DNA from 4 places in the Gottfriedia sp. NPDC058432 genome. Region 4 is predicted to be linked to each of the others. Evidence: riboswitches for the same ligand, from Rfam matches in the RefSeq annotation. Region 4 holds a riboswitch; each other region holds the start of a gene.
The links. A riboswitch is a leader RNA that binds a small molecule or an ion and turns the genes downstream of it on or off. The one in region 4 is predicted to bind S-adenosylmethionine.

Region 1 (8,112 bases), on a different contig from region 4:
TATCAATCCCTTTAGGTGAATTAGAGAACCGATTGTCAGAGCTAGATAAAGATAACGAAATTTATATCATTTGCAGAACAGGTAACCGTAGTGATTTTGCTGCTCAATTATTAGTTTCGAGTGGTTTTACAAACGTGTTTAATGTAGTACCTGGAATGACTGAGTGGTCTGGGGAAACAGTGAGCATAAAAGGTTAATCTAATTTTTTTTGAAAAATATTATACTATGGGGGGTATTGAGGATGGCAGTCAAATCAATGTCTGCAAAAGAGATTACAAAAAAAATATTTGATAAAGAAGAACTATTCATTTTAGATGTCCGAAATACTGACGATTTTAATGATTGGAAAATAGAAGGTTCAAATTTTGAACATTTAAATATACCTTATTTTGATTTACTAGATGGGGTTGAAGATATATTAGATAAGATTCCTACAAGTACAGATGTTTTAGTTGTGTGTGCTAAAGAAGGCTCTTCCATCATGATTGCAGAGATGCTTTCAGACGAGGGACTAGACGTAGCTTACCTTCAAGGCGGAATGAAAGAGTGGAGTGAACATCTAGAACCAGTAAAAATTGCAGATTTGAAAAACGGTGGAGAACTGTATCAATTCGTCAGAATCGGTAAGGGATGTTTATCCTATATGGTTATCTCAAGTAATGAGGCTGCTATTATTGATTCCACTCGAATGACGGACATCTACATTGATTTTGCAAATACGAAGAGTGCAAAAATTACAAATGTATTTGATACCCACCTTCATGCAGACCATATTTCTGGGGGAAGAAAAATTGCTGAGATTACGGGAGCAACCTACTGGCTACCACCAAAAGATGCTACAGAGGTTACTTTTGAATATAGTCCATTAGAAGATGGGAATAAGGTAATGATTGGTGAAACAGCAATCAGTATTGAGGCTTTTTATTCACCAGGTCATACAATTGGATCAACTTCATTTGTTATTGATGAAAAGTTCTTACTTTCTGGTGATATTTTATTTATCGATTCAATTGGAAGACCAGATCTTGCTGGTATGGCAGAGGATTGGGTTGGGGACTTACGCGAAACCCTTTATAAAAAGTACAGAAACTTATCGCTTGAATTAACCGTGCTTCCATCACACTTTATGGTGATTAGTGAATTGAACGAAGATGGTAGTGTTTATAAAAATCTCGGCTATTTATTTAATCAGAATCATGGGTTGAACATTGAGAGTGAAAGTGAATTTAGAAAGTTAGTAACTGAGAACTTGCCACCACAACCAAACTCATATCAAGAAATCCGTGAAGTAAATATGGGGAAAATTAGCTTAAATGAAGAAAAACAGAGAGAAATGGAAATCGGTCCAAATCGCTGTGCAGTACGATAATGAAACTTGGAGGGAAATAAAATGGAATCTACAAAATTATTAGATGCAAAGGGCTTAGCATGTCCAATTCCAATTGTAAAAACAAGAAAAGCAATTGCAGAGATTGAAGCAGGCGAAGTACTAGAAATTCATGTTACTGATAAAGGTGCTAAAAATGACCTTGCAGCTTGGGCTAAATCAGGTGGACACGAATTATTAAATTATACAGAAGAAGACAATGTTTTAAAATTTTGGATTAAAAAAGGATAAGTAAATAGATTAAGTGGAAAAGGAGAGTTAAGAGTTACATCTCCTTTTCTATTATAGGGGGACTTAAAATGGAGTGGACCTTAATTTTAGTACTTTTCTTAGTTGGTTTTTTTGGGTCCTTTATTTCAGGAATGGTAGGAATTGGTGGAGCAATTATAAATTATCCAATGCTCTTATTTATTCCTCCATTATTAGGATTTGCTGCTTTTACTCCTCATCAAGTTTCAGGTATAAGTGCTGTCCAAGTAGTATTTGCAACTTTAGGTGGAGTATTAAGCTATCGTAAAAGCGGTTTTTTAAACAAAAAAGTAATATTAAGTATGGGAATAAGTGTCCTAATAGGAAGTTTTCTTGGTGGATTCGGTTCAAATCTACTTTCAGAACATGGGATTAATCTTGTTTACGGAATTTTAGCAATGATTGCGGTCGTATTAATGTTTATTCCTCGAAAAAACGTCGAGATGTCAGCAGATGGTCAAATTTCAATTAATGTATGGCTTGCGGCTGGCCTAGCATTTGTTGTGGGCACTAGTGCAGGGATTGTTGGTGCAGGAGGAGCATTTCTGTTAGTACCAATCATGTTAACAATCTTAAAAATACCAACTCGTGTGACAATCGCTTCTTCACTTGCAATCACATTTATTTCTTCAATTGGCGTAACGATCGGGAAAATCTCTACTGGTCAAGTTGAAGTGTTGCCTACTATTATTGTTGTAATTGCAAGCTTAATCGCCTCACCATTAGGTGCAAAAATAGGCAAAAAAACAAAAACGCAGGTTTTACGAGGGATTCTGGCAGTTTTAATTGGTTTTACTGCTTTGAAAATTTGGTTTACGATTATTAAATCATGGATTAGTTGAATAACGGTTAACTGTAAAAAACAGAAAAACTATTGAGAGTTTTTCTGTTTTTTTATTGGCATGTATCACATTCCTTGCTTCTAACTTTTCGAATTACAGATTAGGAGAAATTAATAGGTTAGTGAGGAAGATCATAATCACCAATGCTTTTTTCATTGTTGTAACTGGAAAGATGATGGAAAAAGGACAAGTAAAAAATTAAATAATGTTCTTTAAGAATTAAAAGTAAGATTATGGTAAAATAATTTGAAGATTTGATAAATTCTATAAGGAATAAAGCTCTTTTAGTATAGCTACTACATTTTTCTAGGAACTACATAATTATATTATCATTAAGTTTTAAAGAGGGAGAAATTCATGCAAGAAGGGGAAATCATAAAATTTTATCGCAAAAGGGCAGGCCTAACTCAGGAGGAGCTTGGAAAAGACATTTGTACATCCACTCATGTTAGTAGAATTGAAAGAGGTGAAACTCAATATTCTAAAGAAATAATTGAGTTATTTTCTGAGCGCTTAAAAATTGACATACAATATGAAATTAACTACTTTAACAACATAGAAAAGAAGTTAAATAGTTGGCATACATCAATCATTAAGCAAAACATGATCGAGGTGGAGAAAGCCAAAAAAGATATTGAAAAAAATTATATCATTAATTTTTCTAAATATGCTCCGCTCTTCCAATTACTTCAAGCAAGATATTATCTCCTGCAGAATGATTTTGAAAAGACAAAAACCATTTTAAAGGATATCCAAAAAAAACATCCAGATCTTCCCCCTTTTGAAAAGAACTTGAAATGGCTTGTATGGGGCATTTTATATGGAAAAACTGATAACTACGAAAAGTCTATTCAAGTATTAAAAAATATCAATAAGAGTGAGTTGGGGAATCTAGAATACTATATCTACTTGTCACTAGCCTACTACCAGGTTAATCCTAAATCAATCATGACATATGTTTACGCAGAAAAAGCATTGAAGTACTTCAAGAAAACGTATAACTACTTAAGAGCAATTGATGCGGAGGCAATCTTACTTCTAATAAAAGGAAACGAAAAGAGCTTTGATTTTCAGGAAGTTTTGGAATCATATCATAACCTTATTGAAGCCTCTGAAAGAGTGAATGCACTTGATCGAAAAATCTTACTGCAAAATAACTTAGCAGATTTATACTTAAAGAGAAAAGATTTTGAAAACGCGCAAATATTATTTAAGGTGACACTTGATAAGGTAGATCGGTCTTCTTATAAATACGTTAAATACTTGTATAACTATTTGGAAAGTAGTTTTTTGGGGAATTTACTACAGAAAAATGATTTGCTTAAAAAAGCTAATGAAGGAAAAGCTATTGCAGAAAAATTGGACTCCAGTTTATTCAAAATATTATTCCGACTTTTAATCTATCTTATAGAGGATAAACTCGATCAGTATTATATTTTTATGGAGAAGACAGCCTTAATCTATTTCCAGTCAGTAAGTAATATGGTTGTTTTTAAAACATATGTCGAAAAATTATATAACAACTACATAGAAACTAAGAATTATGCGAAAGCAATCAATCTATCTAAGTTTATTTTAGAAGAGAATATTTAGGGAAGATAAAAGCACATATTTGATTAGACTGAACCCAATAAAGTAGATCGAGGCAACGTTGGTTTTAAAGGGTGTTATTTTATGCTATGCTTGTGTAACTTATTGCTGTTTCAAATATCTTTCATAAAAATTTGCTAATTTTGTACTAATTTAATTAAAATGGAACTAGTCGTTTTTTTTTTTAGTCTTTACGATAAATTTAAATTGAAATGGAGAATGAATTAGATGACAAATCAGAATGAAACGAATGCTTTACCGCCAAAAACATGTACAATTGAACGCCTTGTTACGCTTCAAGAGGATGTTGAAAAAGTATTGGCAGGACAAAAAACTGCTACTCGCCGAAACGGAAGATATGCAGATGTTGGGGAAGTGATGACCCTTCAAAATAATCAGTATGTTGTTGAAAAAGTTTATTCTCAAGCCCTTGGTGAATTGACAGATGAGGATGCTAAGCAAGAAGGCTATGCGACAGTAGAAGAGTATAAACAATCGATCCTTTCAATCCACCCTGGGATGCCTTGGTTGCCAAAAATGAGGGTATGGGTTCATGAGTTCCGTCTCATCCAAGAATAATTTTCATGCTGTATAGATTTCTTCTTTATATACATATTGCTAGTGTAATCCTATCGATTGGCCCTTTTTTTGTATTGATTCCGATACTCAAAAAGCTGCATACCTCAAAGTCTGCGATACAACAGATTTATTTGGATGTATTCCGGTTTGCTGTCAGATTGGCAAAGCATGCTGGGCATGTATTGGTTGGATCAGGGGTTTTGTTGGTACTAGTGGGTCATTGGTCGTGGAAGACATCTTGGATTGTGATGACGATTCTTCTTTTGGTGAGTTCATTATTTTTCCTAGCTAGAGCCTTTTCACCGACCATTCGGAAATTCAGTGAACCAACCCATGACCAGAAAATGCTAATTCAGAAGCTTCGTCGATCCATCTGGATTTACATCGTTCTATTGATGGTTATGCTATGGTTCATGGTAGTAAAGCCTGCATTATGGTAGGTATGATTCAATTAAGCAGACAGGTTCTCTTTTATCGGAGGCCTTGTCTGCTTTTTTGGTCTTCTTTTAAATGAAATGCTTATACAAACTCAAAAAATAAGTATATTGACCTATTTCAAATGGAATATAGAATAGGTTTTTTTGATTTGAATATAAAGGACCTAAGACCTTATTCATAAAAAAAATGCTATTTTAAAACACAATTTATTCTAAAAAACTTAAAAATAATTCTTGACGTATTATAAAAAGAGAGATAACATGAACTCAATAATTTAAAAACTTAATAAATTCTATTACTTATCCAGAGAGGTGGAGGGACTGGCCCTACGATACCTCGGCAACGGGTTTGTTGTTTCGAAACAAATACCGTGCTAATTCCTGCAAATCGTTTAAGCGATTTGAAAGATAAGAAGTAAAGTGGCTTATATATTATAACCCCTCTTCTTATCTGTCTTATTGGATAAGAAGGGGGGTTTTTTGATGAGTTGCCATAGGAGAAAAAGGAGAAAATATAATTATAAAACCTAGTTTTCGAATGTGTTTACTTAGTTATAATGTTTGGAATAACTTGCATTGGAGGAAGAAATTTGATTGAGATTAAAAATGTCTCCAAGGTTTATCCTGGAAGGCCACCAATTAAAGCTTTAAATAATATTAATATGAAAATTGAGAAAGGTGAGATCTATGGAATCATTGGCTTTTCCGGAGCGGGAAAAAGTACATTGATTCGTTGTTTAAATAGACTTGAAGAGCCAACAGAAGGATCAGTTCTGATAGATGGATTGAACTTAATGACATTAAATGATGAAGAGTTACGTAAGACACGTAGAAAAATTGGTGTCGTATTCCAACACTTCAATCTACTTTCAGCCAAAACGGTATTTGATAATATCGCAATGCCGCTATACCTTGAAGGAAAGAAGAAACGGGATGTTCAGGAAAAGGTAATGGAATTAATTGAATTTGTTGGACTGACAGGGAAGCAAGATGTATTTCCGGGGCACTTATCGGGGGGACAAAAGCAAAGAGTTGGAATTGCAAGGGCACTTGTAACAGACCCAGATCTGTTGCTATGTGATGAAGCTACATCTGCATTAGACCCTGAAACAACAAAGAATGTATTAGAGCTTTTAAGGAAGGTAAATAAATCCTATAATCTTACAATTTTTCTTATTACCCATGAAATGAGTGTAATTCGTGATTTATGTGATAAAGTGGCTGTCATTGATGATGGTGAAATTGTCGAGGAAGGTAATGTTTACGACGTTTTTACGAATCCACAAAAAAGTATTACAAAGAATTTTGTTAACACTGTATTACAAAATGAGGTGCCGTCTAAGTTATCGAAAACATTATCAAAGGGGAAATATTATCAATTAGTCTTCCTAGGTGAAAAGGCAGCCAATCCACTATTATCGGAGGTTCTTAAAAAATTCGATATTCATTTAAACATTCTTTATGGATCGATTACAGAGCTACAAGAAAGACCTTATGGGAATTTGCTTGTGGCACTAGAAGGAACAAAAGAGGAAAGCGCAAAAGCTATTAAATTTATTTCGGAAAAGGGGATAGATGTAAGGGAGGTTGAGTTAAATGGAGCTTAATTGGGAATTCTTTTGGCCGCAGTTTTTACAGGCAACTCAAGATACATTTCTAACTGTACTAGGGTCATTTATTTTTGGCACAATCATAGGATTGCCTTTAGGTATTATCCTAGTTGTAACAAGGCCAGGTCATATAATGGAAAACAAACCTTTATTTACGTTGTTAAATACCATTATAAATATTGTTCGATCTGTACCATTTATTATTTTACTAGTTGCCATTATACCGTTTACTAGATTATTGACGGGAACGTCCATTGGCGTAGTTGCAGCAATTGTTCCGCTTTCAATCTTTGTAGGGCCATATTTGGCAAGATTGATTGAGAATTCCATGCTAGAAGTGGATAAGGGAGTGCTGGAAACTGCCTATTCAATGGGAGCAACAAAGTTTCAAATCATCGTGAAGTTTATTTTGCCTGAAGCAATTCCATCGTTGATTCTATCATTTACAACAGCAACGATTGGATTGATTGGATCGACTGCGGCAGCTGGTGCTGTTGGTGCTGGGGGATTAGGTGACTTAGCTATTACATATGGTTATCAGCGCTTTGAAACATTGGTTATTGTCATTACAGTTGTTTTACTAGTAGTTATTGTTCAACTCATACAAAGTTTAGGAAATACGTGGTCAAGATACGTAAGGAGGAAAAGAGGATGAAAAAGTTTTTTACTATTTTTGCAGCATTATTATTAACGGTTTCGGTATTATCAGCATGTGGTTCTAATGTATCATCAGGTAATGGAAAAGAGAGAACAGTTAAGATTGGTATTAACGGTGATGATTATGAACTTTGGAATATTGTACAAAAACAAGTGAAAAATGAAGGGATTAAATTGAAAATTATATCATTTTCAGATTATGTTCAGCCTAACACAGCACTTAATGACGGTAGCCTTGATTTAAATTCTTTTCAAACGATTACTTATATGAACCAATTTAAAGGCGATCATAATTTAGATATTTCAGCGATTGGCTCGACAGTGATTGCGCCAATGGGGATTTACTCACATAAATTTAAAGAGCTAAGTGATATTCCAGATGGAGCAACGATTACGATACCAAATGATGTTACGAACGCTGGCCGTGCACTTAAACTATTACAATCTTCAAAGTTAATTAGTTTAGTAGATAATTTTGACCCTAAAGGAAGTATTGAACAAATTAAAGAAAATCCTAAGCATTTAAAAATCAAACCGATTGCTGCAGGGCAAACAGCTAGATCATTGGATGATGTGGCAGCAGCGATCATCAATAATGGATTCGCCGTTCAAGCGGGCTTAGACCCTGCAAAGGACCCACTTTATAAAGAAGATCCTAATGATAAAGCAGCTATGCCGTATATCAATGTTATTGCATCTCGTACGAAGAATAAAAATGACAAGGACTTTGCAAAGATTGTAAAGGCTTATCAATCAAAAGA
Region 2 (8,112 bases), on a different contig from region 4:
TGGTGATACATTAAGAATGATGACTTCAGCACTTCGTAAGTTTACACGTCATACGCCAATTAATGTAATTGCGAAGAAACGTGAAATTGCTGCTAATGTATTAGAAGAAGAGCGTTATACTGTATAAATAAAAAAAACTGCCGATCTGTAGATTGGCAGTTTTTTTTATTTAACAATTTGGGATTCGTTTTTTAAAGACGCTGTAGCACCCTTACTCCAATCGTTTGCATTAAAGAATAAATAGTTCTAGATTCTTAAATAGATAAGGATAATTTTGCCATGACTTGTGCCATACTAGTATAAGTTGAGTAAAATTTAAGAGGTTCATCGAATGATATAGTAAATTACTTTGATATATTAAAAATATTTAAGGTTTTTGTTTAAATCTGTCGAAAAACACGAATGTTCTACTGGTTTAGTATGATGAATATTGCTATAATATTTTTGGAACTAACTTATTACAGAATTTTCGAACGGAACTATTTTAACTCGCATATTCCCTGTGATAAAATAGAATTTGGGAGGAGTTGCTAAAATGAGTATCATTTTTTATACATATCCAAAATGTGGAACTTGTCGAAAAGCCGCTTCTTGGCTTAAAGAACATAATATTCCGGTTGAAGCAATTGATATTACATTAAATCCACCTTCAAAGGAATTACTTGCTGATCTTTATAAAGCAAGTGGAATTTCTATAAATAAATTATTTAATACAAGCGGCGTTAAATATCGTGAGCTTGGATTGAAGGATGTTATTCCAACAAAGACTGAGGACGAGCTATTAGAACTACTAAGTTCGGATGGTAAATTAATTAAAAGACCTCTGCTTTTTAATGGAGATAAAGCGACAGTTGGTTTTAATGAAGAGGTATTTGAAAAGGCTTGGTTATAAAATAACTATATAATTTAAGGTAATTAATCTGAGGAGGATTTCACAATGTCAATTCCAAATGAACTACGTTATTCAGAAGAACATGAGTGGGTAAAAGTTGAAGGTAATAAATACTATATCGGTATTACTCATTTCGCTCAATCAGAGCTTGGAGATATCGTATTTGTTGAGCTACCAGAAGTAGGCGATGAACTTACTATAAATGAGCCATTCGGTAGCGTTGAGTCTGTAAAAACAGTATCTGAACTATATGCTCCAATCAGTGGTAAAGTAATTGAAGTAAACTCTGATCTAGATGAAAATCCTGAATTCGTAAACGAATCTCCATACGAAAAAGCATGGATGGTAGTTGTTGAAGCTACAAACGCTTCTCAACTTGATGAGTTAATGACTGCTGGTCAATACGAAGAAATGATCAATCAAGATTAATTATCTAACATTAAGCGTCCAAATTGGGCGCTTTTTTATTTTGCGTGTATAATTAATGTAATAAAGCTTAACTTATTTACATAAAACATAATTTAAAGGGACATTTTCATTTAGGGAAAAAAAGGAAACAACTAAGGGGAAATCGAATATACTATATACAAAAGATTTTTAGTCAAAAGTTTTTGAGTCCTATACATTAGGTGATGCCCAGTGAATATTGAAGATCAAAGAAAAGTTATCATTGTCGAAGGTACTACTGATAAGAGAAAAATACAGACGATCATAAAGGAGCCTGTAGATATTATCTGTACGAATGGTACAGTTGGTACTTCAAAGCTAGATGAGCTTGCTGAAATGTTAGATTTAAGAGAAATCTATGTGTTAGTAGATGCAGATGAGGCCGGTGAAAAGCTTAGAAGACTGTTAAAAAGAGAATTTCCACAGGCAGAGCATCTGTACATTGATAGAAGTTATCGAGAAGTGGCAACAGCTCCGAGTCAACATTTAGCTAGTGTATTATTAGGGGCGGATATTTTAGTATTTACAGATTATTTACGTACAAATTAAAGAGGAATAATGATCATGCAGCAATGGACAAAGAATGAAATAATGCAAAGAATTCAATCAAAAGAGACGACAGTTATTTATATTTATACCGCAATGTGTGGTACATGCCAAGTAGCTTCTAAAATGCTAGAAGTTGTAAATGAGATTCTGCCAAATTTACCTATCAGTAAGGTAAATATTAATGAAATAGTGGAAGAAGCTCAAAACTGGAAGGTTGAAAGTGTACCTTGTTTACTTATTTTTGAAAATGGGGAAATGAAACAAAAAATTTACGCTTTTCAATCTGTACCTTATTTACATGAATTGTTAAAAAAATATAATTTATATATTAAACGATGAGTTGATCATCAAGTTTTTAGGATTTTGTCATTACATTAAAGAGAGTGCATTCGAAATGCACTCTTTTTATTTGTCTTTTTAAGTGATCATACGAGAGCTATTTCATTTTCTAAATCCCTTATAAATGTCCCTAACCTTTGACATATTTCTCGGGAAATGAGTTGAATGTTGTAGAAATAAAATTAAAATATAGATTTTTATCAAGGTAAATGTCGAGCGAAATATAAAGAATACACCCCTTATCTATGAGAAAATAAGATTAAAGAAATCGGGAGAGGTGTTTATTATGGATATCAAGGAGTGGATAGGACAAGCAAGAAACTTATTTATAAAAAAGGAATATTTACAAATCATTTTGCCAATCGAAGAAAGGATTGTAGAATTAAACTGCCTAAATGAAAAAGTATTTATAAAGTTAAGTAAAAAGGCTCCTTTTATCGAGGTAATTGATCGTTCGATTCCGCAACTTAGAGTTAATTTTTCAAAAGATGGATGGGAATATCTAAATTCAGGTTCGCAAAGGTTAGGACTTTTATTAAAACTGAATGATGCTTCTTTTGAAGGGAACTATCGATTATTACTACTAATGGAAACGATTTTTCAATATACAAGTGTAGAAAACGAAAAAAAACTTTTAGAAAATTGTTGACAACTACTGTCTAAGTTTGTAGAATTGGACTTACGTTAAAGAAATTACGTTAAACAACTTAATAGATCGTAAGATTAACTCTTATCGAGAGAGGTGGAGGGACTGTGCCCTGTGAAACCCAGCAACCGTCAATGAACGTCATTGAAATGGTGCTAATTCCTGCAAAGCATATGCTTTGAGAGATGAGAGAAAGGAATACTTTTTGTATGTTAAACCTTTCTGCTCATGTGAGTTGAAAGGTTTTTTTGTTTTATGCGACTAAAAAAGTACTTACTTACAAAAAATTGAAAGATAAGTTGTTAGAATGTTTTGAAAGGAGATCAAGTGTATGATTCAAATAAATAATGTAAGTAAAATATACAAAGGTAAAAAGGGCACAGTTACCGCAGTACAAAATGTTTCTTTAAATATTGAAGCAGGTGAAATTTTTGGCATGATCGGATATAGCGGCGCAGGGAAAAGTACGTTATTACGTATGCTAAATGGACTTGAGTCCCCTACATCAGGTGAAGTAATTATTAATGGTCAATCGATCTCTAAATGCTCATCTAGTCAGTTAAGAAAAGCAAGACAAAAAATAGGAATGATTTTTCAGCATTTTAATTTATTGTGGTCAAGAACTGTATTAGAAAATATACTTTTCCCACTTGAAATTGCTAAAGTTTCAAAAAAGGAAAGCATTAATCGTGCGAAAGAATTAATTAAACTTGTAGGACTTGAAGGTAGAGAAAATGCTTATCCTTCTGAACTAAGTGGAGGTCAAAAGCAACGTGTCGGAATTGCAAGAGCACTTGCTAATAACCCAGATGTTCTTTTATGTGATGAAGCGACTTCTGCATTAGATCCTGAAACAACAGATTCAATCTTAGCTTTACTGACAAATATTAATAAACAGCTTGGTATTACAATAATTCTGATTACCCATGAAATGCATGTTATTCAAAAGATTTGTCAACGAGTAGCAGTAATGGAAAACGGAAATGTAGTAGAAGAAGGCCATGTTGTTGATGTATTTACTCGTCCTAAACAAGCAATTACAAAGAAATTTGTGACGCAAATCAAAGGCAATGATGAAGGTGAAGTAATTTCTCAAGGTGATGGGAAGGATAATACTTACAAGCTAACATTTAAAAATGGTCAAGCAGATCAGCCACATATTTCTGAGGTAGTTAAGCACTTTGATATTGAGATTAACATTTTGCAAGGGAAAATTGTTCAAACTGCTGAAGGCTCTTATGGGACAATGAAGATTCAACTTGTTGGTGACATAAAAAACATCAAAGAAGCAATCGCTTATTTAGAATCAAAACAAGTTGAAGTGGAGGTAGCATAAGATGACACAACTTTTTCCGAATGTTGATTGGGATGCAATGCTTGTAGCTACTCAAGAAACATTATTCATGGTTGTAATTGCTGCGGTTGCAACGTTTATTTTTGGACTAATAATAGGTTTATTCTTATTTTTAACTAGTAAAGACCAGTTGCTTGAAAATAAATTTTTTAATACAATCCTAGCAGCGTTTGTAAATATTTTTCGTTCAATACCGTTTATCATTTTAATCATTTTATTAATTCCATTTACGATCTTTATACTTGGCTCAATGCTAGGAGCAAAAGCAGCATTACCTGCATTAATTATTGGTGCTGCACCATTCTATGCAAGGATGGTCGAAATCGGATTACGTGAAATTGATAAAGGTGTAATCGAAGCTGCAAGAGCAATGGGAGCTAGTACCTTTACAATCATCGTAAAAGTATTAATACCAGAAGCTTTACCAGCAATTATTTCAGGTTTAACAGTTACTACAATTGCAATTGTTGGTTATACAGCAATGGCTGGTGTTGTAGGTGGAGGTGGACTTGGTAACCTAGCATTTATGGAAGGATACCAACGTTCTAATAACCAAGTAACTCTTGTTGCGACAGTCATTATTTTATTAATTGTATTTATTCTTCAGTTTATTGGAGATTTAGTAACAACGAAAATAGATAAAAGAGCTTAATCATATAAGGGAGGAACTGACAGTGAAATTCAAAAAAATCGCAAGTTTATTAGGAGCAGGTGTTTTAGCATTATCTTTAGCAGCATGTAATAAAGGTGGAGAAGATAAAAATAAAGAATTAGTGGTAGGTGCATCAAATGTACCTCACGCAGTTATTTTAGAACAAGCTAAACCAATCCTTAAAAAAGAAGGAATTAACTTAAAAATTGTTAAATTCCAAGATTATGTATTACCAAATAAAGCACTAGCTTCAAAAGAATTAGATGCAAACTATTTCCAACACATTCCATATTTAGAGTCTCAAATGAAAGAAAATGGTTATAAATTTGAAAACGCTGGTGGAATCCACATCGAGCCAATTGGAGTTTACTCTAAAAAATATAAGAGCTTAGATGAACTTCCAAATGGAGCTAAAATTATCATGAGTAGCTCAGTAGCTGACCATGGTCGTATGTTAAGCTTATTACAACACGAAGGATTAATTAAACTTAAAGCTGGAATTGATCCAACTACTGCTCAAATTAAAGACATTGTTGAGAATCCAAAACACTTAAAATTCCAAGCTGACGTAGACGCTGGTATGCTTCCAAAAGTTTATCAAAACAATGAAGGCGATGCAGTACTAATTAACACAAACTACGCGATTGATGCTGGATTAAACCCAATGAAGGATGCTATTGCTTTAGAGGGTAAAGACTCTCCATATGTAAACATTATTGCTGTTCGTAAAGGCGATAAAGATAAAAAAGAAATTAAAGAGCTTGTAAAAGTATTACACTCAAAAGAAATTCAAGATTTCATCATTAAAAAATATAAAGGTGCTGTAGTACCTGTAAGTCAATAATAAAAAGAGAGAGGGTATCCCAAGTGAATTTTTGTGGGAACCCTCTTTTTTCTATAGGTAATAAAGTTTTAAAAAACTATTAACTGAAAATAAATTCTGAAAATCGCATATAAAATTGGCAATGCAATTAAATCCCAAGGAATCGCAAATAAAATAAATAAAAAAGGGACGGACATAAGTCAGTTAAACTAACTTATGCCCATCCCTTTTCTATATTTAGCTCTTCACAAGAATTTGATTTACAGGTGAGATTGGTGGTCGTTCAGCCATAACCTCAATAATATTTTTAGCTGCTATTTCTGACATAGCATCACGAGTTTCATATGTTGCATTACCGATATGAGGTGTTAATACAACATTTGTAAGTGATTTTAGCACTTCTGTTATTTTTGGTTCGAATTCAAATACATCTAGAGCAGCACCCGCAATTACGCCATCCTTTAATGCGTCTACTAATTCCTGTTCGTTCGCTAAAGGACCTCTAGCTGCATTGATAAAAAATGCAGTATCTTTCATCTTATAAAACTCTTCTTTTCCAAATAAATGGTGTAGATCGGGCTTGTAAGGAGAATGAAGGGTAATATAGTCAGAAGTCTGTAAAAGTTCATCCATTGATACGTAAGTGGCATTTAATTCTTGTTCAAGTTCATTACTTAATCTTCTTGGTTGGTGATAAATAATATTCATATTAAAAGCCCTAGCTCGTTTAGCTACAGCTTGTCCGATATTACCGAAACCAAAAATACCTAAAGTTTTTCCTGATACTTCGGTTCCTCTAAAGAATAATGGAGCCCACCCTTCAAAACCTATTGTGCGGCAAAGTTCGTCCCCTTCGACTATTCTTCTGGATACAGCTAGGAGGATTCCAAAAGTTAACTCAGCAGTTGCGTCTGTAGAAACAAGTGGAGTGTTTGTAACATGAATGCCTTTACTAGTTGCATAATCTACATCGATATTATTAAATCCTGCTCCGTAATTAGCAATAATTTTTACATTTTTAGCAGCATCAATTACTCTTTTGGTGATTGGAGTGGATAGTAAACTTAAAATTGCATCTACCCCAACAACCAGTTCACACAATTCATCTTCTGTAATTAATTGCTCATTTTCATAAACAATGACATGATGATCTTTTAATAATTGCTCGGCTTTTTCTGGGATTTTTCCCGCTACTAAGATATGTGCCAAATTAGAAACCTTCTTTCAACAGTTTAATAATTGAATGTTATCGTTTTTATTATAAATGAAGTTTCAAGTTATTGTTTAATTTAGTATTTGGTAGTTTAAAGAATATATTTATATTTAATGTCTGTCAGCAATGAAAAAAGTAGACACAAGTCTGCTTCACGTTGTTGAGAAAAAATCTTGTCAATTAATTATCATATTTTCGTAAAAGGAGTAGAGTGATATTGATTTCCACTACGGGATGCTCGCTTTCCATGGGGCGAGATTCTTTAGCCTCCTCGGCGCGCCTGCGGGGTCTCAGCCTTCCTGCATATCCCATAGGAGTCGAGCACCCCTTTCGTTCCAATCAACTTGTTTATCTCAAAGAAGTCTACAATAAAAACTTAATCAAATAGCCTTTACTTAGCATAAACTAACAGTTATTTATTAATCAGTTTATAGGTCAATTAATATCGAACATTTTACTAAACTATTATTTGAAATTGTTTTTCTAAAAATTAGCTCAAAATATTTTTAATTTCTCAAGAATAATTAATACTATAGTTTGTTGATATTTTAAAACAGCTAAACATATTAACATTAAAATAAATATTAGATAACAAAAAAATAGTAATAAGATTCACTTAATATCCGTTTGACTATTTTATATTTCAACACAATGAAAAAAAAGCAGACATTAGTCTGCTTTTGTCATTGATATCTATGATTTAAACTTGCAGAAGGGGGTGTATGATTTACTGAATAAAACTTATTTAAAGATTGATCTACATATACCCAGCCCTTCCAGCCTAAGTGAATTGTATCTTTTAGGAAAAACTCATCGTATTCATGTGAAGAAAAATCAGCCACTTGGAATCCAGAATCTTCAATTTGTTTTTTTACTTTTTTGTAATAAACTTCTCGACCTTCTTTAGGGAAACCAGCGTAATCATACCATGGTCCATTTACTGGAACGGAGATAAACAACGCTTTTGTGTGCTCTTTTTTTAATAATGCTAATACCATTTGAAGGTCATCATATTCTGGCGATACACCATAGTTACTATCGTGTTTATAATTTTTTAATGCTAGAAGACGGTTTTGAATGTGCTTTTTATAATATTTATTAATTATACCGAAATGGTTTGAAGTTGATTCACGTTGGCCCATTTTATCGGCAACTTGAGCTACTCGATCCCAGGATAAATCTTCATATTTTGATTTT
Region 3 (8,112 bases), on a different contig from region 4:
TGAGGCAATTTCTGCAATTTCTAGTAGTGGAAGAGAACCAGTAATAAATGGCGTGAGCTTAGAAAATGAAAGTGAAACATCACAAACACTTGAAAATGCTTATAAGGTCAATTCTAGTTATGATAAGATAAATGGCATTGGGATTTTTAGAGACGGAAAATTAGTTGGTTGGTTAGATGGACCACCGGCAAAATCAATACAAATTATTGATAATCTGATCAAAGAAACAAATGTGCAAATACCATGCAATAAAAAAGATTATGATTCGATGGAGCTTACTCGGGTAAAATCTAAAACGGAAATTAAAATCAAGGGTAATATTCCAATTATAAATATAAATATCAAATCAATTGGCCATATTGACGAGGTTTTTTGTAATGCCAATTTTGATAAAGCAAAAACTCTCAATAAATATGAAAGATCAGCTGAAAATGTTATAAAACAATCAATAGAAAAAGGGATTTCTGAAGTAAAAAAACTCGGTGGAGATGCATTTGGATTTGGTGAAAAATTATACATGGTTAATCCAAAAATTTATAAAAAATATGAGGGTAATTGGAATGATACATTTAAAAAAGCAAAAGTTACAATAAGTGTCGACGTTCAAATTAATGATGTCGGAATGAGAAGGAAAACTTATCCTTATTAGGAGGTTGTCTATTTAGACAACCTTTTCTAGTTCAAAAATCAACAATTAAATAAAACATAGCCTTTAAATTTAATTTCTTACTCCTTTTATTAAAAATAAAAATCCCAAAAAAAGATTTGGTATTCCCTTTTAAAAATCTATCTCCTTGCATTGTTATGATGAGGTTTTATTAATAGATCTCTACTAGTCATAACGGACATAGTATCACACTAAGAATTTATTTCTTATATCCAAGAAATTTGTAGATATTTCCCGGGAATTTGTAAAAAATTGATATAAAATCCAATATCCAAAGTATTATTTTAAGCTGAAATAAACATATATCAGTTGAATTTTCATTCTACTGGTGAGTAAGAGTTCATTATCATAATAATCTAACTACCCAATTAACTTATATCTCTAAAAATCCGATACCGATCGGATATCGCATAGTGATACATTCGTTCAGTTATATGTTACTTTTTTTATTTCAAAGGACATCTGCTGTATCGTTCAGAGACTTTTTTGTATCGCGTACGAATTTTTCCTATTAAAAAGACTTTTAAATTAATTGCTATTTGTATCGGCCAACGATACGAAACAAAAAGGCCGATACATCCTTGTGGAAGTATCGACCTGAAAGTACTTATTAAAGTGTTCATTTTCAAAAGTTTTAATCAAATTTTTACAAGATTAGCAAAAAAAAATTTTAATAGATCCTTTATTTTCTAAATAAAGAGAAAAGCCATCCCCATTTTTCTTTAGGCTTCTGTATCACAACTTCTAAACGTTTATTAAAATTATCCTGTGATTGCCACTCTATTCTCTGTTCTTCTCGGATGTTTTGTATTTCTTCTTGTAAAAAATCCATTTTTTGTTTTTCTTGTTCCAGTAATGTCTCGTATTGGATTTTTTGTTGTTCGGCTAATTTTTCAATTTTGGTATTAGTTTTGTTGGATGAATTTCCAATATTTGCACTTATATCATGATGGTCTTGTTGAAGCCTTGAAACTGCCGTTTTAAGTTCTGACATATCATTTTTCAATTGAACATTCATTTCACGTGCAGCTGCGAGTTCACTGACTAAAAACCTTAAAAACTCTTTTAATTGATTTGGGTCATGTGGTAAATTTTCATATGTATCGGATATCGCAATTTGTGTTTCATCGAAACCTTCTAATCTTTCTTTTTGTTGAAATACGAGGTCTTTTGCAGTATCTTCCAGGGGCTTTTCTGAATCGCGTAACGCTATAAGCACTCTAATATCAGATTGAACAAATATACGCCGATCTCCATCTTTCAAGAACTCATATCCATTTCGCTCTAAGATTTGGCCATACTTTCGAACAGTAGGTGCTGCAATACCCAGTTCTTCTGCTACTTCCTTGGAAGAAAAAGCTCGTTCATTCGGTTGTATATCACTTCGCATAACAGACCTCCTTTTTAACAAATATGAAGGATTTTTCGGCATATTGCAACATATATCACTGTGATACAAAAAAAACATGTGATGATTTCCTACTTCTATCGTTTTTTAGTGTAGCGCTCTTACAAAACCATTTTCCAATTAAAAGGTTGGAAACGGCAAAAGTTACAGTACAAGTAAGTCTTAGAAAAGCAATATGCACGATATATATACTAATTCATCCTTTATAATCTAGAGCTTTTGATAGTGAAAGCACCTAAAAAATCCCCTTTTCACACTTAAGGAAAATAGGGGATCAACACATTATACTAAAATTGACATTAATTAGCGCCTAAAGCACCAACTACCGGATGTGGAACATAAGGCTCTTGCAAATACGCAACTTCTTCAGTCGACAATTTAACTGACAAAGCCCCCACTGAATCTTCAAGATGAGATGTTTTAGTAGCTCCAATTATAGGCGCACTAACTGGTTCTTTCTGCAGTAACCAAGCAAGAGCAATATTTGATTTTGTTACTCCATGTTTTTCAGCAATCTCTGCAACTCGCTCCACAACAAGTCTGTCTGTATTTTCAGTTGCACCATATTTAGATTTTTGAGTTTCATCAGTTTCAGATCTTAACGTCGTATTTGACCAATCACGTGTCAATCTTCCTGATGCAAGTGGGCTATATGGAATTACGCCGATTTTTTCTTCCTTACAAAGAGGCAGCATCTCCCTTTCCTCTTCACGATATATGAGGTTGAGATGATTTTGCATTGAGACAAATTTGGTCCATCCATTTTTCTCTGCAACATGTAAAGCCTTCAAAAACTGCCAAGCATACATAGCGGAAGCACCGATATACCTTACCTTACCAGCCTTCACTAAATCATGAAGTGCCTCCATTGTTTCTTCGATTGGTGTGTTATAATCCCAACGATGGATTTGATATAAATCCACATAATCTGTTCCGAGGCGTTTAAGACTTTTATCAATTTCACTCATAATATGCTTGCGGGAAAGTCCGGAACCATTCGGACCTTTGTGCATAGGGAAATAAACCTTCGTAGCTAGTACTATTTCATCTCGATTGGCATAATCTTTTAAAGCTCTACCAACAAATTCTTCACTAGTACCATCTGAATAGACATTCGCCGTATCAAAAAAGTTGATACCTAGGTCTAGTGCTTTTTTAATAATTGTACGGCTGCTCTCCTCATCGATTACCCATGGATGGATCCAACGTTTTGCATCTCCAAATCCCATACAGCCAAGGCAAAGTCTAGATATTTCTAATCCTGTATTCCCAAGCTTTGTATATTCCATTTTAATTTCCTCACTTTCAAAAATATGTAATCTATTAATCTTATAAAACTATACTTGGACTACATCACTAAAATTATGATTGATAATCTCAACTAATTTAAATTCCCTCTTCTCATATTCAAACTTCAAAATGCAACAATTTCCAATTCGATTTTGTTGTGTGATAGAGCTTTTGTGTTCCCAGTACCTCATAAAATTTCTCAATGCTGCTCCGTGTGAAACAGCTAATACCACTTCATTATCTTCATCCATTATTTTTTGACATGTAGTAGCAATTCGTTGTTGCAATTCTTTTTGGTCTTCTCCGCCAAACTTAACAAAAAAGTCACCATAAGGTAGTGGTGGATTTAAATCTTCACTTTCACCTTCAAACGTTCCAAAATTCCATTCTTTTAATCCTTTTAATCTTGTATACGGTAATTCTGTCACGATTTCTAACGTATCACTCGCTCTTTCTGATGTAGAACAATAGGCATGATCGAAAATAATATTTTGTTCTTTAAAATACTTTGCAGCAGCCTCCGCTTGTTTAATTCCTAATTCTGTTAGAGGTGAATCACACCAACCTTGAATCTTCCTTCTTTTATTAAATAATGTTTGACCATGTCTCATTAAATAAAAAGTCTTTTTCATTTGTATCCCCCTTTTGAATCTTAAAAGCATATTTTAAAAATCAAGTGGTACGAAATCATTTGACCTTTTTTAGTCTCAAAACTTAATAACAACTTACAATCCTATATTATCAATATATTAATTTTAATCGTTAGCATATTCCTCTCAAATAATTGCCTATTACTCTTAGTTCAAGAAAAAATTTAATAAACTAAACATAAAAAAGCCCAAACCTTTGTTGCGTGTAGGTCTGAGCTTTTTACCGTTATTCTAAATAGATTTTCTTAAGCCGTTACTGTTGTAGTGTATTTTTCTTCCAAAGTCTTCTTTAAAAATGAAGCTAATTCGAGCATTCCGAATTTTCCAGCTTTTTCTTCTGCATCTGAGTTATAGTTGGTATTTGTATTGATATCATACGTAAAAATTGTACCTTCAGCATTTCTGATAAATTCGATTCCGGCAACTTGGACATTATTTTTAGCTAGAACCTCTTTATATTTCTCAATAATTTCGTCCTCAAAGCCTTCAATGATTTGGAACTTAGGTTTCTCTTCTACTTCTTCTCCTACTGGGCAGAATAAATCACCAATTTGGCACGCATCAGCTGGGCAAAGTTCAAAACCTTCCGAAGTATCAACTTTAACTGCATAAACAAAGTTTCCTCCTACAAATTCACAACGAGTGATGTAGCTTTCAGGGGATTGAATGTATTCCTGAATCAGTGTAATTCCATCAACTGGTTCTTCAAAGGTAGGTCCTTCCACATAAGCTTTTAAAGCTTCGATACTATGAAATAGTTGAACCCCTAACCCTTTACCAGCACGATTATGTTTCGTAATAAATGACTGTCCAGCAAAGTTTTTAGCTGCCTTAATAATGTTTTGTTTTCCAACTGCTGCGATCGTTTTAGGAGTCTTCACAGCATACTTGTTTAGCTCTAAATATTGTAAAACCTTACTAACTTCTAGCTTCAAGGCATTCGTTCCATTCAACACCGTACGACCATGTGCTTCAAGCCAAGCTAATACTTGACCAGTAAACTCGGCTGCAAAACGATGATCACGTGTATGAGAGGACGCACTCATTCGGCTATAAAAGATCCCTTCTGGTGGTGCAGTTGATAAATCTACCGTACCTTCGTCTAAATGCCATTCCTCATAAGGAACTCCAAGCTCCTCTAATCTTTTTGTTAAATGCACAGTCCACTCACTATTTTCATGAATTACGTATACTTTGCTCATCTTTAAATCCCCTTTCTAGTTCTTTATTAAACTACGTTTTTGTTCTACTAATGGCATAACTTGTTTTGAAAAGCGTTCCATTTCCTCAAGTTGAGGTGAAAATTGTAATAATAATAAGTCTAGGCCAGCTTCTTCATATTGTAAAATTCGTTCTGCAATTTGCTCTGGTGTTCCTACTAGATTTGGTCTAAGACCACGATTTGAAACTGAGTAATCTTGTAATTGGATTTGTTGTTCTAATTGTGATTTTGTAGTGAAGTCTTTAAAGCCTGCATACCCGCTTGAATCTTTCACAGTCGTAATTTTTTCTAGCTCAGCCAAAGCCTCTTCTTCTGTATCTCTACAAATAATATAAGCGGCCATACCGAAAGAACTTAATGGTGCATTTCCTGTTTGTTCACGGCGCACCTTCATATCTGTTACTTTCTGATTAATTTCTTCAACTGTTCCACCGTGCATCACATATGCGTCGCACTTTTCTACAATCGTTTGCTTTCCTTTTTCACTTTCTCCGCCTGCATATAGAATCGGATTTGGTCTTTGAACTGGTTTTGGAGCAAGCTTTGTATCCTTTAAGTCGTAATATTTACCTGAATAATTGAACGTTTCTTCTGTCCATAAGCCTTTAAGAACATCAATAAACTCCTCTGTCCGAGCATAACGCTCATCATGTTCTGTAAAAATACCGCCATATTGACGAGCTTCTTCTGCCCACCATGCAGAAACGACGTTTAGCGTAAAACGGCCGTTACTGATTTGATCAATATTAGCAGCCATTTTTGCTGTTACTGCAGGATTATGAAAACCTGGACGAATCGCAGTCATAATTTCGATTTTTTCCGTCACTGTAGCAAGTGCCGCTGCTGTTGACCAAGCTTCAAGTGAATCATGCTCCGGACCTTTAATATCGTTTAAATATAATTCAGCTATTAAAGTAGTCGAGTATCCCCATCTTTCAGCTGATTGAATAACCTCTTTAGCATATTCAAATGTTGGTGGCATTCTTTCGTCATCCACATTACGTAACCATCCTCCAAAAATCGGTAACCAAAAACCATATTTCATTTCTATTCTCTCCTTTATCATTAAAATTGTCTAGTTTTCGCATTGGTTAAGTTGGGTTTATATATAGTGAAATTCAGTTTTGTTTAACCTTCCGCGTAAATAAATAAAAAAAGAAAAAAGCCTCTTTCATTCAGAAAGAGGCATCGGAAACAATTGTTTTCGACTTATCTATCAGAATGATTTCATTCTGCAGGAAGTGGCACCGTTCCTAAATAAGGAGGTTGCCGGACGTCATAGGGCCTGATCCCTCGGTCACTCTCGATAAGTTTGAATTATGTAATTTCTTTAACTGAATCATAAATCCTAGTAAACAGATTGTCAATAAGGGAAATTAAACATCTTTATTGAGATAGCGCTTTCTTCGTTGTATTTATTAGAAAAAATAAAATTTTATAATTATTTAATTGAAATTAAATCGAATTTAATACATAGTACCAGTTCCCTTTAGTTTCACTTCTGATTTTACTCGAAATTCAATTTTTGGATAAATTTCTTCCCACTTATTTATTTCTTTTTTTGTCACTCCGTATTTTGCTTGATAGTTTAACCCAAGTCCAAGTGGATCAACATTTAATTCCTGTAGACGTTCTAGAAATTTTTTTGTTCTTGAGCTCATAATGATTGATGCTTTTTTCTCATACTCTTTCAATTCTCTATTTTGATGTAGTGTCTTATTAGATTCCTCAATAAATCCTTTTACCTTTATATGAACGTCTAGATATGGCTTTTTATTTTTAGGCATAACAATTTTCATGTCAGTTTTCGTATTTTCAGCACTTATGTAAAATTGATTTTTTCCTTTTCCAACATTAATTAATGTTGTTACTTTGGGATTTAAGAGCTCATTAAGCATCCTTGTTTCATCACGATTTAATACTGCTTTAAATTTTGTTCCTTTAAAAACTGCGGAAGTATTAATTTTAAAGGAACTATCGAACGGTTCAATAATAGGTAAATATGGATCTATACCGTTTTCTATCAATCGCATATAATAATCATTAAGTATCTCTGACATTACATATGGTGACCTATTTGATTCTTCATTAAAAGCTAACACAACAGCGTTACCCGCTAATCTCTCTGATTTAACCCTCCATGATAAAGCTTCTTTTGCAGTAGGTTCTCCTACAGCTACATAAGCAACACCTTGAATATCTGGCCGTTTAATAAACCACTTCATCAAATCAATTTGGTTTTCAACTAGTAGCTCTTTATCGATAACGATTACCCTACATTGAGCAAAATCTAATTTTTTATCTACTAAAGATTGGATTATTCTAATGGCCTCAGAAACTGAAGTTGATTTTTGAGAAATAATTTGAAAATTAGACTTTCCCGCTCCAATTTGTGCTGATGGGATGGCTAATTTCACTGACACAAGGTAGACGCCATTTTCATCTGTATGATCGATTCCTATCGCTACGACAAAAAAACGTTTATCAACATCGAGTAATTGGCAACCAGACATAAAACTTAATTCCATAATTAACAACAACGTTAAAATACGGTTCATGCTCTTTGCCTCCGTGATAAGAAAAAAATTAACACTACTAATATGCCTTCAGCAGGAAAACGGATATTTTGCCATATTTTAATCAGATCAAATAATTCTCTTTCGTTCGTAAATGTCTGCAGTGTCATCGTAACGGCTCCAAAAAATAGAAAGATCATATATCCATAAAATTTCCTTTTTTTAGCGGGTTTCAAATTATAATTAAAAAACATTCCTTCAAATAGTTTTAAACCAACATGCCATGTTAATATGCTAAATAATAGTGACAACAAAAGGAATATATAAAGCATCAAATATAGCACTCTTTCGATAAACCC
Region 4 (8,112 bases):
TGCCGCTATACAACTTAATGGAGGATGCTGCGACTGCTGAAATTTCGCGTGCACAAATTTGGCAATGGGTGCGTCATGAAAAAGGCGTTTTAGAGGATGGTACAAACATTACTTTACAATTAGTGGATTCATTAAAACATGAAGAAATGATGAAGCTTCAACTAGAAATAGGGAAAGAACAATTTGAAGCAAAACGATTTAGTGAAGCAATTGAATTATTTAATGAGTTAATTAGCAATGATGAATTTGCTGACTTTCTGACTTTAAAAGGATATAACTTTTTATAAAATTAGGAGGAATTGAATATGACGAAAAATCGTGAAAAGCGTATTGCTGAATTACAAGAAAGCTGGGAGCTTGATTCTAGATGGAATGGCATTACAAGAACATACACTGCTGAAGACGTAATTAAATTAAGAGGATCAATCGATATTGAACAAACATTAGCAAAAAAAGGTGCAGAAAAGTTATGGAAGCTTTTAAATGAAGAAAGCTATGTAAATGCACTAGGAGCATTAACTGGAAATCAGGCAATTCAACAAGTTAAAGCAGGTTTGAAGGCTATTTATTTAAGTGGTTGGCAAGTAGCTGCTGATGCGAATCTTTCTGGTCAAATGTATCCAGATCAAAGCTTATATCCGGCAAATTCTGTACCAGCAGTTGTAAAACGAATTAACCAGGCTTTCCAACGTGCAGATCAAATTCAATTTGTTGAAGGTGGAGAAGAAATCGACTACTTCGCACCGATTATGGCGGATGCAGAGGCTGGCTTCGGTGGACAATTAAATGTATTTGAATTAATGAAAAGCATGATTGAAGCAGGAGCTGCAGGTGTACATTTTGAAGATCAATTGTCTTCGGAGAAAAAATGTGGCCATTTAGGTGGGAAAGTATTATTACCAACACAAACGGCGGTTCGTAATTTAATCTCTGCTCGTTTAGCAGCGGATGTAATGGGAGTTCCTACCCTTATTGTTGCACGAACTGATGCAGATGCAGCAGATTTAATTACAAGTGATATTGATCCAGTCGACCAACAATTTATTACAGGTGAAAGAACACCTGAAGGCTTTTATCGTACGAAAGCCGGGTTAGATCAAGCAATTGCTCGTGGTCTTGCTTATGCACCGTATGCAGACTTAGTTTGGTGTGAGACGTCAGAGCCAAACTTAGAAGATGCAAAACGTTTTGCAGATGCTATACATGCAAAATTCCCAGGTAAATTACTAGCTTATAACTGCTCACCTTCATTTAACTGGAAGAAGAAACTTGATGACGAAACAATTGAAACATTCCAACAACAAATTGCAGCAATGGGCTATAAATTCCAATTCGTTACCCTTGCTGGTTTCCATGCATTAAACTTTGGTATGTTTGAATTAGCTAGAAACTACAAAGATCGAGGAATGGGAGCATATTCAGAACTTCAACAAGCTGAATTTGCAAGCGAACAATATGGCTATACTGCGACAAGACACCAACGCGAAGTTGGAACAGGATATTTTGATCAAGTAGCTCAAATTATTACTGGAGGAACTTCTTCAACAACAGCTCTTAAAGGTTCTACTGAAGAACAACAATTTTCATCTAATTAACTAGTAAAAAACCACTTTTTTTAAATGTGAAAAAGGTGGTTTTTCTATTGGGTTTTATCCTAAAATTTAGTAAACAATGACACTTTTGTTAAAGTATTTAAAAAATGATATTACAAATAAAGATTTATGATATTATTTCTCTAACATCAATGTTGCTACTATACTTCATGTTAAAATTTTTTATCTGAACTTGTTAAACTTAATTGTTGGCCTTTAATTTAATTATTTAATTAAGGAAGAGGGAGCGTCAATTAAAGCCAATAAGTTTAACATTTCATAATACTAATAACAGAAGGAGTTGTAAGGATGAATCATGTGAAAGGACAAGTTAAAGTATTAAATGAGTACGAGATTAATAAGTCGACAATGGCAATCATTCCAGAATTCACGGTCGATTTAGTTGTGATTTCAAAGGTATATGAAACAGATGATAGTTTTTATGTTTTAATGAAACCGATTGAAATTATTGAAAGAAGCTGTGCTTATTTCGGGAGTAGTTACCGGGGTAGGCGTGAAGGAACTAAACAAATGATTTCCATCACCCATAAACCACCAATAGCGATCAGCTCAATGAATCAAATTTTCTTTTTCCCCACTTCATCTTCTTTAAAAGTAGAATGCTCTTGGATCTCCTACAATCATGTTGCTAATTTCAGAGGCGGTAAATACAATCGATCAGTGGTTGAATTTTTTAACGGCGTTGAACTTCCATTAGAAATATCTCGTGGATCATTTGAAAACCAACTATACCGAACTGCACATCTAAGAGCTATTTATGAAGACCGACTCAACCCTGAAAATACCCAACAAAAATCTTACAAATTAATCCCTGATAACGAAATTACATCATATATAAAAGGAATATCCATACACGAAAAATAAAAATGAAAGATTAAAAATTTAACTACTTTAACATTTAGTGAAGTAGTTTTTTTATGGGGATTATTTGGAAATTATATTTATGAAAATTAGTCCTTTTAATTCTTAATTAGTAGGATCTATTAAAGTAGATTGTTGAAATCTTATTCAATATAATGGCAGTTTAGTTGCATAAGAAATGATAAAATAGTAAGTCAATAATTAATAATTTTTTAAAAAAACAGAATTATATTGACAATTATCGAATGGATTGATATGGTTATAAAAAAAATATTTCTTATCCAGAGAGGTGGAGGGACTGGCCCTTTGAAGCCTCAGCAACAGGTCTGCTTAAGTAGACACTGTGCTAATTCCAGCGGGTGTTAACCTGATAGATGAGAGCTTTCGTTTTTATTTGTCAGTAGCGCACTCTTTTTTAGAGTGCGTTTTTGTTTTTTCTGGATAGTAACTAAAGGAGAGTTTAAATGGGGAACAAAAATGGGCAAGAATTTCAAAGGAACATGCAAGCACGTCATTTAGTCATGCTATCACTTGGTGGGGTGATTGGAACTGGCTTATTCTTAAGCTCGGGCTACACTATTCAACAAGCTGGCCCGTTTGGAACAATACTATCCTATCTGATTGGTGCGCTAGTGGTTTATCTAGTTATGCTATGTTTAGGAGAGCTTTCCGTACATATGCCTGAAACGGGCTCATTTCACAGTTATGCAGTTAAATACATTGGACCGGGTACAGGGTATACAGTAGCCTGGTTGTATTGGTTAACTTGGACTGTTGCTTTAGGTTCTGAATTTACAGCCGCAGGATTACTTATGAAGCGATGGTTTCCATCGATTAATGTTTGGATATGGAGTGCTATTTTTGCCATTTTGATCTTTGTATTAAATGTCATGACTGTTAAATTTTTCGCCGAATCCGAATTTTGGTTTTCATCGATAAAGGTTATAGCTATTGTGATTTTTATTGTTTTAGGAGCAGCGGCAATGCTAGGGTTTCTTCCGATGAGTCATTCAAAAGCAGCGCCATTATTTTCTAATTTTACAAGTGGAGGTTTATTTCCTCATGGTGCTACGGGAATTATAATGACCATGCTTGCGGTTAATTTTGCTTTTTCAGGAACAGAATTAATAGGCATTGCAGCTGGAGAAACCGCGAACCCGGAAAAAATGATACCGAAGGCCATTCGAACTACTCTGTGGAGATTGATCATCTTTTTTGTAGGAACGATTTTTGTTTTATCTGCGTTATTGCCTATTTCCGATGCTGGTGTATTAGAGAGCCCTTTTGTTGCAGTTCTAGAACGAATTGGGGTGCCATATTCAGCTGACGTAATGAATTTCGTTATCTTAACAGCTATTTTATCTGCGGCAAACTCAGGCCTTTATGCCTCTTCTAGAATGCTTTGGTCGCTTGCTAATAAGAATACGATATCTCCGATTTTTGGAAAAATGACGAAGCAAGGTGTTCCAATCAACGCCGTCATTTTCAGCATGGTGGGTGGAGCTTTGGCTTTGCTCTCAAGTATTGTGGCACCAGATACTGTCTATATCGTACTTGTTTCCATTTCCGGTCTAGCAGTAGTTGTAGTTTGGATGAGTATTAGTGCTTCCCAGTTCCTATTTCGCAGACAATTTTTGAAAGAAGGAAATTCTGAAAAGGACTTGATTTATCGCACACCACTGTATCCATTAGTACCAATTGCTTCTTTTATCCTTTGTCTGGCATCGTGTATTGGAATTGCATTCGATCCAACACAGAGAATTGCCTTATATTGCGGCATACCGTTTATTTTGTTTTGCTATGGAAGTTATTATCTAACAAAAAATTTAAAAAAGAGGGGCGTAGATTATGTCGAACAAAGTCAATCCAATTGATGCTATTTTATCCCAACATTCCATTATGCTTCTTGACGGAGCATTAGCTACAGAATTGGAGGCGCATGGATGTAATTTGGACGATCCCCTTTGGTCGGCACGTGTGTTACTAGAAAATCCGGAACTTATTTATCAGGTTCATTCGGACTATTTTCGTGCTGGTGCGGACTGTGCCATAACAGCAAGCTATCAAGCTACTATTAGTGGTTTTTCCGCGCGTGGAATACAAGAACAGGAAGCTTTGGAATTAATTAAGAAAACGGTGTTACTTGCAAGAAGGGCAAGAGATGATTTTTGGAAGGAAAATAAGCAAACGAATAGGCCTAAACCATTGGTTGTTGCATCGGTTGGGCCGTACGGGGCTTACCTTGCAGATGGTTCAGAGTATGTAGGCAACTATGGTGTGACAGATAAAACATTAGCAGACTTTCACCGTTCGAGAATGTCAGCGTTAATTGAAGCAGGTGCAGATCTATTGGCATTTGAAACGATTCCTTCTTTGCAAGAAGCAAGAGTATTAGATACATTATTACGTGAGTTTCCAAAAACATTTGCGTGGCTTTCCTTTTCGTTAAAAAATGAGAAAGAGATTAGTGAAGGTATAAAACTCGTAGAGTGTGCACGAGTTTTTGAGAAAAGTGAACAAATTGTAGCGATAGGCATCAATTGTGCGCCAGTAACCGTTGTGACTGGTGCAATACAAGAGTTGAGGGCAAACACCAAAAAACCGATTATTGTTTATCCAAATTCTGGTGAAACTTATAATCCAGAAACAAAAACATGGCATGGTCATGAACAATGTAACGTGTTGGATATTCAATCTGAAGAATGGTACCAAGCAGGTGCACGTTTAATAGGTGGATGCTGCAGAACGACACCTTATCACATTGAGGAGATATCGAACAAGTGGCGTTCTTCCGAGTATTGAACCAATTGAAGGTGAAGGGGATATTCGTAATTAAAGTTAACGAATAAGTTCATTTAGTTATTCAAAAAATAGTTCATATTTCTGAAAGTTATTCAACTAACGCGTTCTTTAGTTGTACAACGTGATCGACGATTTTGTCGATCTTTTTTCAAGATCTTAATCTAACAGACCCAATAAGAAAAACTATATAAATTAACATGAAATTTGTTTTCATCTATATTAATCTTTGGTGTTTCTGGAATGAAGATTTAAATACTTCTTATGTATAGAGTTATTTTGATTTATTGATTTTAAATGTAGTATTTTATTCCTGTTTTTAAATTCTTTTTACTTTATTTGCTCCGTAATCGTGGCTTTATTTGAATTTTTTTTAAAACTTTTACTAAATCTTTTAAGAAATTACTTATTTAATTGACAACTACTTTTCCATTTAGTGAAGTAGTTTTTTTATTTATTCAAAGAATAGTTTATTAGAATTACATTAAGCATCATTAGGAACAAATTAGTAAAAAAATAATTATAAGATGAACAGTCAAATTATTACAAAAAATACTAGTTAGAATCATTTATTATTATTGAATAAATAGTTATATGTGATAATGTTAACAGTAAGGATATCTATTTAGAAATACGGCTTAAGGAGAGATTCATATTTAAATGAACGTTTTTGACTTAAAGGCTTTTTTTACAGAAGAACATTTTTTACATCTCATTCAACAGTACAAAGACTATGGTCCATTAGTTGGAATATCAATCCCTTTTATTGAAGCAATTTGTCCAATTTTACCTTTAGTCATTTTTGTATTTGCTAATGCTGCAGCATTTGGGCCTTTATTAGGTTTTTTATATTCATGGATTGGTTCTTGCTTAGGTTCCATTTTACTATTCTATGTTGTTAGAAAATTTGGTCAGAAACGATTTTTTTCATTTGTAAGTAAGCATAAGAAAGTAGAATCTTCAATAGGGTGGATTGAAAAAAGGGGATTTGGCCCGATTTTTATTATGTTTGCATTTCCGTTTTCACCATCTTTTTTAATAAATATTGTAGCTGGTCTGTCACGTATTAAAATATCACAATTTCTAATCGCATTAGTACTTGGAAAGTTTACTATGATTGCCATGATTAGTTATTTAGGGAAAGATTTAACTTCAGTGTTTCAAAACCCGATTAAAGCAGTGTACATAGGAATTTTTATATTCGTATTATGGATTGTTGGGAAAGTGATTGAGAAACGTATGGACATCAAAGAAAAAACACCAGAGAAAAAGAGAGCGCCTCAATCATCTGATGAGCAATAAAGCATTATTACTCAAAAGGGAGAGAGCAACTTTATGCTAAGAAAAGAAGTATTTGACTGGGGAAAAGCGATCATTATTGGGATCGCAATTGCTTTTATTGTAAGAACGTTCTTATTTTCTACATATGTAGTTGATGGGGAATCTATGATGCCAACATTAAAGGATGGAAACTTACTAGTTATAAATAAATTTGGATATGAGATTGGTGATATTAACAGATTTGACGTAATTGTATTTCATGCAAATAAGAAAGAAGATTATGTTAAGCGTGTGATTGGTTTACCTGGAGATTCAATTGAATATAAAGATGATCAGCTTTATGTTAACGATAAAAAATGGAATGAACCATATTTAAATGATTACAAGAGTTCTTTAAAAGGAACAGCTTTTACACCTGATTTTAATTTAAACGAAGTTACAGGTAAAACGAAAGTTCCACCAGGTTATGTTTTTGTTGAAGGGGACAATCGACCAAAAAGTTATGACAGTCGTTTGTTTGGATTTGTAAAAATTGATAAAATTGTAGGGAAGGTCGACCTACTTTATTGGCCAATTTCAAGTTTGAATACGAATTTTAACAAATAAGCTCCTTATGGGGGCTTTTCTTATTAATTACACATTTAAACACTGTTTCAAATTAGAATATATTATAAAACGAGTCCGTGCACTTATTACCAAAAACAAACCATTATTCTAATACTTTAAGGAGGGAGCTAGTTAATGTCGTTTCAATTTATATTAGGACGTGCAGGAAGTGGAAAAACGCATCATATTTTAAATGAAATTACAAATAGATTAAAAAATGAAACAAAAAATATCATCTTTATTGTACCTGATCAAATGACCTTTCAGATGGAATATGAATTAGTTAGAAGGCAGGAAAAGAAGGCGATTATTAATTCCCAAGTTTTTAGTTTTACTCGATTAGCTTGGAAGGTTTTACAAGAAACAGGTGGAATAAGTCGGATTCATATTGGTGAAATTGGAATTTCTATGATTCTTCGAAAGATTATTGAAGAAAAGAAAGAAGAATTGAAAGTATTTCATCACGTTGCTGATCGACAAGGATTTTATAAGGAACTAACAGGTCTTATTGCTGAGTTTAAAGGTTTTCAAGTTTCTTCAGATGAATTATCTTCTGTTATTTTACAAATGGAGCAAAATTCATCAAAGGATCATATCTTTATTCAACAAAAGATAAATGATATTCAAATAGTGTTTGATGCTTTTAATACATATATGAAAGATAAATACCTTGATTCGGAAGACTATTTAAATTTGTTGATTCAAGAATTACCTAAAAGTGACTATATAAAAGACAGTATTATTTATATTGATGGATATTATGACTTAGCACCTCAAGAGCGAAATGTAGTTGAGGAGCTAATGAGATATTGTAGTGAGGTAAATTTCTCTCTAACAATTGACCGACCATATGATGATTTTTTACCACATGAATTGAATTTATTTTATAAACCAGCGCTTCTATATCAACAAATTAAAGAGATAGCTTTAAATACAAAGCAAACAATAGAGG

Region 1: it holds a riboswitch for S-adenosylmethionine, as region 4 does, so the genes downstream of both, ACFWM3_RS13075 (methionine ABC transporter ATP-binding protein) here and mmuP (S-methylmethionine permease) in region 4, are expected to answer to the same signal.
Region 2: it holds a riboswitch for S-adenosylmethionine, as region 4 does, so the genes downstream of both, ACFWM3_RS03825 (methionine ABC transporter ATP-binding protein) here and mmuP (S-methylmethionine permease) in region 4, are expected to answer to the same signal.
Region 3: it holds a riboswitch for S-adenosylmethionine, as region 4 does, so the genes downstream of both, ACFWM3_RS19610 (LLM class flavin-dependent oxidoreductase) here and mmuP (S-methylmethionine permease) in region 4, are expected to answer to the same signal.

Annotation. Positions count from the first base shown of each region.
Region 1 is NZ_JBHXLC010000011.1:68,876-76,987, reverse strand. It holds gene ACFWM3_RS13110 (sulfurtransferase TusA family protein) at 1-197, shown strand, start outside; gene ACFWM3_RS13105 (MBL fold metallo-hydrolase) at 242-1,369, shown strand; gene ACFWM3_RS13100 (sulfurtransferase TusA family protein) at 1,391-1,618, shown strand; gene ACFWM3_RS13095 (sulfite exporter TauE/SafE family protein) at 1,687-2,478, shown strand; gene ACFWM3_RS13090 (helix-turn-helix domain-containing protein) at 2,836-4,071, shown strand; gene ACFWM3_RS13085 (ASCH domain-containing protein) at 4,297-4,647, shown strand; gene ACFWM3_RS13080 (hypothetical protein) at 4,653-5,087, shown strand; SAM riboswitch class I at 5,382-5,499, shown strand; gene ACFWM3_RS13075 (methionine ABC transporter ATP-binding protein) at 5,675-6,691, shown strand; gene ACFWM3_RS13070 (methionine ABC transporter permease) at 6,681-7,349, shown strand; gene ACFWM3_RS13065 (MetQ/NlpA family ABC transporter substrate-binding protein) at 7,346-8,112, shown strand, end outside.
Region 2 is NZ_JBHXLC010000002.1:325,719-333,830, forward strand. It holds gene ACFWM3_RS03795 (acyl-CoA dehydrogenase family protein) at 1-127, shown strand, start outside; gene ACFWM3_RS03800 (arsenate reductase family protein) at 536-892, shown strand; gene gcvH (glycine cleavage system protein GcvH) at 938-1,321, shown strand; gene ACFWM3_RS03810 (ribonuclease M5) at 1,538-1,888, shown strand; gene ACFWM3_RS03815 (thioredoxin family protein) at 1,904-2,227, shown strand; gene ACFWM3_RS03820 (hypothetical protein) at 2,514-2,876, shown strand; SAM riboswitch class I at 2,955-3,065, shown strand; gene ACFWM3_RS03825 (methionine ABC transporter ATP-binding protein) at 3,205-4,209, shown strand; gene ACFWM3_RS03830 (methionine ABC transporter permease) at 4,211-4,879, shown strand; gene metQ (methionine ABC transporter substrate-binding lipoprotein MetQ) at 4,902-5,723, shown strand; gene ACFWM3_RS03840 (2-hydroxyacid dehydrogenase family protein) at 5,940-6,911, opposite strand; gene dltD (D-alanyl-lipoteichoic acid biosynthesis protein DltD) at 7,599-8,112, opposite strand, start outside.
Region 3 is NZ_JBHXLC010000024.1:26,453-34,564, reverse strand. It holds gene ACFWM3_RS19635 (Ger(x)C family spore germination protein) at 1-649, shown strand, start outside; gene ACFWM3_RS19630 (hypothetical protein) at 1,350-2,057, opposite strand; gene ACFWM3_RS19625 (aldo/keto reductase) at 2,375-3,364, opposite strand; gene ACFWM3_RS19620 (histidine phosphatase family protein) at 3,413-3,997, opposite strand; gene ACFWM3_RS19615 (ATP-grasp domain-containing protein) at 4,261-5,217, opposite strand; gene ACFWM3_RS19610 (LLM class flavin-dependent oxidoreductase) at 5,233-6,282, opposite strand; SAM riboswitch class I at 6,444-6,550, opposite strand; gene ACFWM3_RS19605 (Ger(x)C family spore germination protein) at 6,704-7,795, opposite strand; gene ACFWM3_RS19600 (GerAB/ArcD/ProY family transporter) at 7,792-8,112, opposite strand, start outside.
Region 4 is NZ_JBHXLC010000006.1:56,637-64,748, forward strand. It holds gene aceB (malate synthase A) at 1-287, shown strand, start outside; gene aceA (isocitrate lyase) at 306-1,595, shown strand; gene ACFWM3_RS08100 (competence protein ComK) at 1,902-2,477, shown strand; SAM riboswitch class I at 2,749-2,855, shown strand; gene mmuP (S-methylmethionine permease) at 2,939-4,348, shown strand; gene mmuM (homocysteine S-methyltransferase) at 4,323-5,276, shown strand; gene ACFWM3_RS08115 (TVP38/TMEM64 family protein) at 5,934-6,575, shown strand; gene lepB (signal peptidase I) at 6,609-7,160, shown strand; gene addB (helicase-exonuclease AddAB subunit AddB) at 7,296-8,112, shown strand, end outside.